One region of the Paenibacillus tundrae genome, then DNA from elsewhere that is predicted to be linked to it. Evidence: riboswitches for the same ligand, from Rfam matches in the RefSeq annotation. Region 1 holds a riboswitch; the other holds the start of a gene.
The links. Region 1 has a riboswitch for thiamine pyrophosphate ahead of V6W81_RS02080 (ABC transporter substrate-binding protein). Riboswitches for the same ligand answer to the same signal wherever they lie in the genome.
Positions count from the first base shown of each region.

Region 2: another riboswitch for thiamine pyrophosphate. It lies ahead of thiM (hydroxyethylthiazole kinase); the one in region 1 lies ahead of V6W81_RS02080 (ABC transporter substrate-binding protein).

Region 1 is NZ_CP145605.1:442,655-446,849, reverse strand. It holds gene V6W81_RS02090 (hypothetical protein) at 1-414, opposite strand, end outside; gene V6W81_RS02085 (VOC family protein) at 642-1,028, shown strand; TPP riboswitch at 1,106-1,217, shown strand; gene V6W81_RS02080 (ABC transporter substrate-binding protein) at 1,431-2,471, shown strand; gene V6W81_RS02075 (thiamine-binding protein) at 2,685-2,978, shown strand; gene V6W81_RS02070 (ABC transporter permease) at 2,978-3,736, shown strand; gene V6W81_RS02065 (ABC transporter ATP-binding protein) at 3,944-4,195, shown strand, end outside.
Region 2 is NZ_CP145605.1:954,711-958,905, reverse strand. It holds gene V6W81_RS04245 (radical SAM/SPASM domain-containing protein) at 69-944, opposite strand; TPP riboswitch at 1,215-1,315, shown strand; gene thiM (hydroxyethylthiazole kinase) at 1,543-2,367, shown strand; gene thiD (bifunctional hydroxymethylpyrimidine kinase/phosphomethylpyrimidine kinase) at 2,358-3,167, shown strand; gene thiE (thiamine phosphate synthase) at 3,167-3,832, shown strand.

The sequences.
Region 1 (4,195 bases):
GAGCAACTGTAACGGTAACGCCAGGCTAAAGTTCCGCAGTATGGTGTGAAGATACGTTTCCACGAGAGACTTCCCATTCAATTGATTGGCAAGATACGCCGTAAGCATCCCATACATCGACATCATTAGCACCATTCCCACAACCATGAACACAGAAATCGCCAAAATGCCGATCACCTTATTCGATTTATTGAATGGCAATGCAAAGGCAATTTTCTGAGCCACCGGCCCAACGATAAAGCTTTCCACCACAAAAGCTACAATAAAACATAGGACAAACTGAAATAAGATCTCTAGCGGAGACATACTCCACATTAATCCGTTATACAGTAAATTGAAAGTCATCATAACGACTACCATTCCTGTGCACATCATCAATCCAAAATACGTATGTTCTTTCTTTGTTGTTGGCAATTCTCTCATCCTCTCTTCTACTTGGACAATTATAAAGATGAGGAATAGGGTCACATAAGTGAACACTTTGTGAACTTTAATAAGATACCTTATGTTTATATTGAAATATAGAACATTTCATCTAGATAAACTCATTATTTTCCCATTTGACAACCCAGAATTATCCCCCTATGATACGGCTTAAATGTAAACCATATTCACGAATCAGTTAGGAGGATTACTATACAATGAGCTTTCAAAAACGTATCGACCACATCGGTATCGCTGTCCGTGATCTGGAAACCACGCTTCGTTTCTATACCGAGATCGTTGGCCTTGAGCTGAAAGACCGCGTTACCCATACCAATGGTGTGATCCAACTTGCTTTCCTCGGATTCAATGGCAGTGATGAAACTGAAATTGAACTGATTCAGGGATATAGCGACAAACTTCCCTCCGAAGGAACTGTGCATCATTTTGCGATTCACGTGGAGGATCTTGATGCTGAATATGAGCGTATACAAGCGACGGAAGCCGAATTTATTGATGGAGAGATCATCACCCTGCCGAACGGTTACCGCTACTTCTTCATCTATGGCCCAGAGAAGGAATGGATCGAATTCTTCCAGCGTTAATCTTTCTTTTTGACGGTCACATATAGACACAATGTTCTCACTCGCCTATAATTACACCTAGTAACACCCTTAACTTCATAGTTTCCCAGGGGAGTCGGAATTGGCCGGCTGAGAGTGTATCCCACAAGATACTAACCCTTAGACCTGATCTGGATCATGCCAGCGTAGGAATCGGAGTATATCGAATAGGCCCAGCTATATCGCTGCGCGCTACTTCTCTAACGCCTGCACGCGTCCCGGAATCCGGGGCGCTTTTTTTATGTTCTTTTGCATATCACTTTACATAAAAAAGACATCCAGATCATAGCCGGTATAATTCTGTTGATTTATGCACGATGCTTGGATATGAAGCCAAGGAGAACCCTCGCCAATTAGGCGGACAACATGAAGGAGAGAATGAAGATGAGATGGCGTAAAATGATCGGCTTGTTGCTCCTATGCGTAACCTTGATTGCAATCACGGCTTGCGGAAGCAAGGAAGCTGGCCCTGCCCAATCTAACGGAGATACTAACACCGAGAACAGTAGTGAAGGTGATAACGCAGCACTCCGGGATGTTAAAGTTGTACTGGACTGGACACCGAATACGAACCATACCGGCTTATATGCAGCGGTAGATCAAGGATTCTACGAAGCCGAGGGCTTAAACGTGGAGATCGTGCAACCTGGTGCTGGCGGCGCTGACACGATGGTCGCTTCGAATGAGGTTCCTTTTGGCGTAAGTTATCAGGAAAGTGTAACTCAGGCGCGTACCCAAGGTGTACCACTCGTCTCGATTGCTGCCGTTATTCAACATAATACATCTGGATTTGCAGCACCGACGGATCGGAACATTAAATCCCCGAAAGACTTCGAAGGTAAAACCTATGGAGGCTGGGGCTCCCCAGTGGAGGAAGCTGTAATGCAATCCATTATGGAGGGCGAAGGCGCTGACGTGTCCAAAGTGAAAAACATTAACATGGGCGATGCCGACTTCTTCACTGCCGTGAAACGCGATATCGATTTTGCCTGGATCTTCTATGCATGGACTGGGATTGAGGCTGAGCTTCGCGGAGAGCCGATCGACATGTTGTATGTCAAAGACTACTCCGAAGCACTCGACTATTACACACCTGTATTGGTAACGAATGAAACCACGATTCAGAACGATCCTGAACTGGTTAAAGCGTTCATGAAAGCCACGTCTGAAGGGTATCAGTATGCCATTGATCATCCCGAAGACGCTGCTAATATTCTGATCAAAGCCGTACCGGATCTCGATAAGGATCTTGTGCTCGCAAGCCAGAAGTGGCTTAGCCCGAAATACACAGACGATGCACCACGCTGGGGCGAACAGAAAAAGGAAGTATGGCAGAACTATACGGACTGGATGTTCAGCAAGAAGCTGCTGGATGAACAGATCGATGTGAGCAAGGCATATACGAACGATTTCTTACCCCAATAATCATTGTTTAAGTTGAACTTTTTACACAAACGAAGAGTGCAGAACCCATCTGGAGAAGCGAAGCGCTCACCTTTATACCCGGATTTACTCCATTTAAGATTCATTCATGAAATCCGGGGATAACAGTGATCGTAAGAGGGTACTGCAATCGGAGTGTTAAGTGTAACGCTGATTCAACTTATACAACCTAACTCGAAAGGAGCCGTGAACTCCATGGCAAGCACATTACTCAGTATTCAAGTCATCCCGAAGACGCCAAATGGTGAGGACTCATATCCGTATGTAGATCGCGCTATTGAAGTCATTCAACAATCTGGTGTGAAATATCAGGTCAATCCCCTAGAAACAACGATGGAAGGTGAGCTGGAGGAACTGCTGGACGTTGTTCGCAAAATGCATGAAGCACTTGTGGACGCTGGTAGCCCAAGCATCATCTCCCAGATCAAAATCGCCCATAGCGGCGGTGCCGGATTCAGCATGGATAAACTAACGGAGAAATATCGCTAATGCATGCCTATTTCAAAAGCGTATGGCCGCCCCTTGTGGCGGTTATTCTCTTTATTGCGATATGGCAAGGAGCGGTCTCGCTGTTTCATATTGAAAAGTGGATGCTACCTGCCCCTTCGGACATCGCTCGTGAAGCAGCTTCACAGGCGGATCGACTTGGTATGCATGCATGGGCAACGATCCAGTTAACACTCATCGGATTCGCCGCAGGAACGTTGGTGGGACTGCTGATTGCCATGGTGCTTCACCTGATCCCATTTCTAAAGTCTGCGCTCTATCCTTTGCTTATCCTAAGCCAGAACATTCCAACCATCGCGCTAGCACCGCTCTTGCTGATCTGGTTCGGATTCGGATTGCTGCCCAAATTAATTACCATCATTCTGGTCTGCTTCTTCCCTGTCGCCGTAGCCGCCATGGATGGATTAACCCGTACGGATGCCATGATGATGAACTATATGCGTATGGCTGGCGCCAAACGTGGACAGCTATTCTGGAAACTGGAGCTTCCGCACGCGCTGCCCTCAGTCTTCTCTGGAATCAAAATAGCCGCTACATATAGTGTGATGGGAGCCATCATTGCAGAATGGATCGGAGCAGATAAGGGCATCGGATACTACATGATGTTACAGAAGTCTGCATATCGAACGGATCGACTATTTGTAGCCATTATGATTATTGTGGCGCTCAGTCTGTTGCTCTTCCTACTGATTGCACTGCTTGAGAAGCTACTCGTGCGCTGGCGACCACAAAAACGATAATAATGGCACTGGAAAACCTTGTGGCAAGGATGTGAAACCGGGATGAGAGACGAGCAGAAGAAACTGAACGATCACCTTACCGATAACCTAATGAATGAACATGAACATGGGACAAACCAAAATTCAACGACACAGACAACAATTCAACAGTCTGATTCTACATTACTACCAAGCGGGATTACCCAAGCCTCTCCAGCTCTTGAGGTTATGCAGGTTCATGCCTCATATCGTGAGCGACGCAAAACACTCTCCGTATTGGATGATCTGTCCCTAACGGTTGGGCAAGGCGAATTTGTAGCCATTGTCGGTCCATCCGGCTGTGGCAAAAGTACTCTTTTTCATATCATTGGCGGTTTGCTTAAGCCGCAGGCTGGACGAATTCTCATGCAAGGGCATGACGTTACCGGACAACGGGGCAAAATCAGCTACATGCCACAACAGCCCGCTCTCCTGCCTTGG
Region 2 (4,195 bases), 510 kb from region 1:
AAATCACGCCATCTGTAACCAGATAACGTGATCTCAATTGGACTATTTGTTATGTCTAACGATGCTAACTATGCGCCAAACCGCTGGCGGTACCCACACTTGCGGCACAATTCTTCAACGGCCTGCCTCTTCGAGAATCCATAAAATAAGTTATTGGCTCGTTCCCCATCAACGATCTCCGAGAATGACTTCTCATGTACGTTGCCTAAGTTAATTACACCTTCGCCATCCAGGCAACACGGTACAACCGTGCCATCCACCAAAACGGCTGCTTGACTACGAAGTGCGTGACAGAAGCCTTTGCCATCATCCTCTGGTGCATCCAAGCTTGGCCACTGGAATTCATGATCTTGATTGAGGTATACATTCGGAGCGATTTTGACACCGCTACCTGGTACGACCTTTTCTTCGATCCGAAAATCCAAGTCGAACTCCCGCTCCAACACCTCAAGCGTTTCCCGGTTTCGGTTCATCTGAGCATTCGTAAAGTTATCCTGTGTCAGGTTCCATAGTCGGAATGAAATGATAACATTATGTTTCACCGCTTCACGAACAAAGGTCAACACATTATTCAAATAGCCTTCGCGGTCTGTCGAGCCTTCATGTCCGTCGAAGCTGTGCAAGGAAAAGTTCATCTGACGTAACGCTGGCTTACCTAGCAGCTTATGCTGTGTCTTGGGCAGCAACGTACCATTGGTCGTGATATTAACCTTGAACCCCTTCTCGTGTGCAGAATCCAGCAGCAGATCGATTTTGGGATGCAGTAACGGCTCACCTTTGACGTGAAGATATATGTGTTTGGTATGAGGCTTAATCTGATCCAGTATATTATTAAAGACGTCAGGGTCAATGAAATTTTTGGCACGCTTGGTCTGCGGACAGAAGCTGCACGCCAAGTTACAGATGCTTGTAATTTCGATGTAGACTTTCTTGAATGTTTTCAACTCGGATCCCCATTCTTCTCCGGAGGGAAAGCGTCCCACCTTCATTTGGTGATATAACGATAACACTTTCACTAGTTCGTGATTAAAGTGTTCTTTTGGAACAACCTCTATTATATCGGGTTAGGAAGTAGGGAACAACAACGTTTCAGATCAGATTCCTGCTGCTCAGCGGAAGCAGAAATCTGGCACATCCCTTCTTTACATCTGACTTGCATGTGATATATGCTGGAGCTATAAATACCTGTTCAAAAAGTACTAAAACTGAATATAGCAATGCACTGGGGGAGCCTGACGGCTGAGACGAATGAACTTTCGGACCCTTTGAACCTGATCTGGATCATACCAGCGGAGGGAAGTGGAGCGGCCTTTCAATAAACATCATGCGTTTCATCATACAGAATATGGATGATGAAAACCAATTGCGAATTGAATCTTCAGCCCCACTCATTTCTCCGGAAATGGGCGGGGCTTTTTGCATTTTTCAGGATAAAAAATGAGTCATCGCAGATCAGAATATAGCATTTCTCAGCCGCTTGCCTACATGTAATTCTGGGAAAATGCCAGTGAGTTATGAAAATGAATTTATGGAGGAAAACAGATGTCTTACTTGGAACGTATACGCACTCAAAATCCGTTAGTGCACAATATCACCAACATTGTGGTAGCTCCCTTTGTAGCCAATGGCTTGCTTGCACTTGGAGCATCACCTTTTATGGCTTATGCACACGAGGAGGTTGCCGATGTTGCGAAAATGTCCGGCGCGGTTGTCCTCAACATTGGCACACTTAATACAGATGTTGTGCAGTCCATCATGCTCGCTGGTATATCTGCCAACGCCCATCAAGTCCCTGTCGTGCTTGATCCTGTTGGCGCTGGTGCCACATCTTATCGCTCTGAGCAGGTTCAGATGCTCGTTCGTGAGCTACGTCTCACGATCTTGCGTGGCAATGTGGCAGAAGTCGCCAATGTTATTGGTGAGCACTGGAATAGCAAAGGTGTAGATGCTGGACAAGGTGAAGGAGATCGAATCGGAATAGCTGAGCGTGCAGCTCAAAAGTTAAACTGTATCGTTGTGATCACGGGTCGCGAAGATGTCATTACGAATGGACATCTGACCTATCTCGTGAGCAACGGTCACGTCCTCTTAACTCAAGTTACCGGTGCGGGATGTCTGCTCAGTGCTGTAATTGGCGCATTTGCAGCTGTGGCGACTGACGACAAGGAGCGTCTGGATAGTGTGGTAGAAGCTCTCGCCTTCTACGGTGTTGCTGCTGAGATGGCTGCAGATCGTACGGAAAGCCAGGGCCCTGGCAGTTTCCAGATCGAGCTATTGAACCAACTGGGCCATGTATCCCCATCTGTACTACAGCAACGTGCTCTTATTCGCCACATCCATGGAGGTGAAGATACACCATGCGTATAGCTCAGGCTCTAACAATCGCTGGATCGGACAATGGCGGCGGTGCTGGAATTCAAGCCGATCTCAAAACCTTTCAAGAACTTGGTGTATATGGTATGACCGTCATTACTGCCATTGCAGCGCAGAATACAACAGGAGTTCAGGGTGTATTTCCGATTTCGTATGAAGGGATAGCCCAACAGCTCGATTCGACCGGAGACGACTTCAAGCCTAATGCGGTGAAAACAGGTATGCTCTACAGTACGGAAACTATTCAATTGGTTGCCGAGAAATGGCGCCATTATGAATGGTCTAATCTGGTCATTGATCCCGTTATGGTAGCCAAGGGCGGCGCACCGCTGCTTCAGCAGCAGGCTATTCAGACACTGATTACGGAGCTGATCCCGCATGCACAGATCACCACGCCAAATATTCCTGAAGCTGAACTGCTGACAGACATGTCCATTCGAAATTTAAGTGAACGGGAAGAGGCAGCCCGACGCCTTGTGCAGATGGGCTCTGCGTATGCCTTGATCAAAGGCGGCCATGATACGGGCGGCATGATTGTCGATGTACTCTATGATGGGCAGTCCTTTCACTATCTGGAGAATATTCGAATTGTGACCCCTCATACTCACGGAACAGGCTGTACGTATTCTGCCGCCATTACGGCTGAACTGGCGAAAGGTTCGTCCGTTCTGGCTGCCGTCACGACTGCGCGAGCATTCATTCAGGCAGCCATTGAAGATGAGCTAGGCATTGGCGCTGGGCATGGGCCGACGAATCATTTTGCGTATCAGCGCAGGCAGCGAGGTGGGCAGTGATGCATGAGCTGAATGCAGACGCGGTGCGACGCGCAATGCAAGTGTATTTGGTGATGGGTAGCGTGAATACCACGCAAGACCCTGTGGAGGTGCTGCGCCAGGCGATTGCTGGCGGCATTACGCTGTTCCAGTTCCGGGAAAAAGGAACTGGTGCCCTGGTTGGCGAAGCCCGCCTAGCTCTAGCATGGCGGCTTCGCGAGGTGTGCAGCCAGCACGGAATACCGTTCATCGTGAACGATGATGTGGAGCTGGCTGTAGCTGTGGAGGCCGACGGTGTACATGTCGGCCAAGACGATGCGGACGCGGCGCTTGTACGCGCCCGCATGGGAGCTGGGCGGATGCTTGGCGTATCCGCCCACTCCGTGAAGGAAGCCCGCCGTGCGGTGCAGGCGGGCGCCGACTATCTTGGCGTCGGGCCAATGTACCCGACGCGCTCCAAAGCGGATGCCCATGCTGTGCTGGGCCCCGCAGGGGTTGCGGAACTGCGCGCCGCAGGCATCGCAGTTCCGGTGGTGGGTATCGGCGGCATTACGCCCGATACCACGGCCGCCGTGATGGCGGCTGGAGCCGACGGCGTAGCCGTCATCTCCGCCATTGCGGGCGCGGCCGACGTGCGCGCAGCGGCTGCGCAGTTCGCTGCGGCGGTGCGTGGGATGCTGGCGTAGCCATGCACCCCTGCACCGCGGCAACCCCGCCGGGGCGCAGGGTTTATATGCTGAGCCTGTCCGTCGCATGTACATCCTTTAGCTTTATTGCATTATGAATCATGGATTAAGCATTACGCATTATGAACTATGTAACTTTTACACACCTTAACCTCCGACACAGTTAGATATACCCCAGAAAACTCCGCATTGAATTTACGCTTGAATTCAAAGACTTCATTTGCATCAATATTAGCAAGATTGTCTATACCTATAATGTTGAAGCCACCTCATTTATGTTCACAAACCGTCTGTGAATATTTGTCTACGAATATTACTTTCGGTAACAGTTCACGATCATTGATTAGTATGGCGTAACGATTC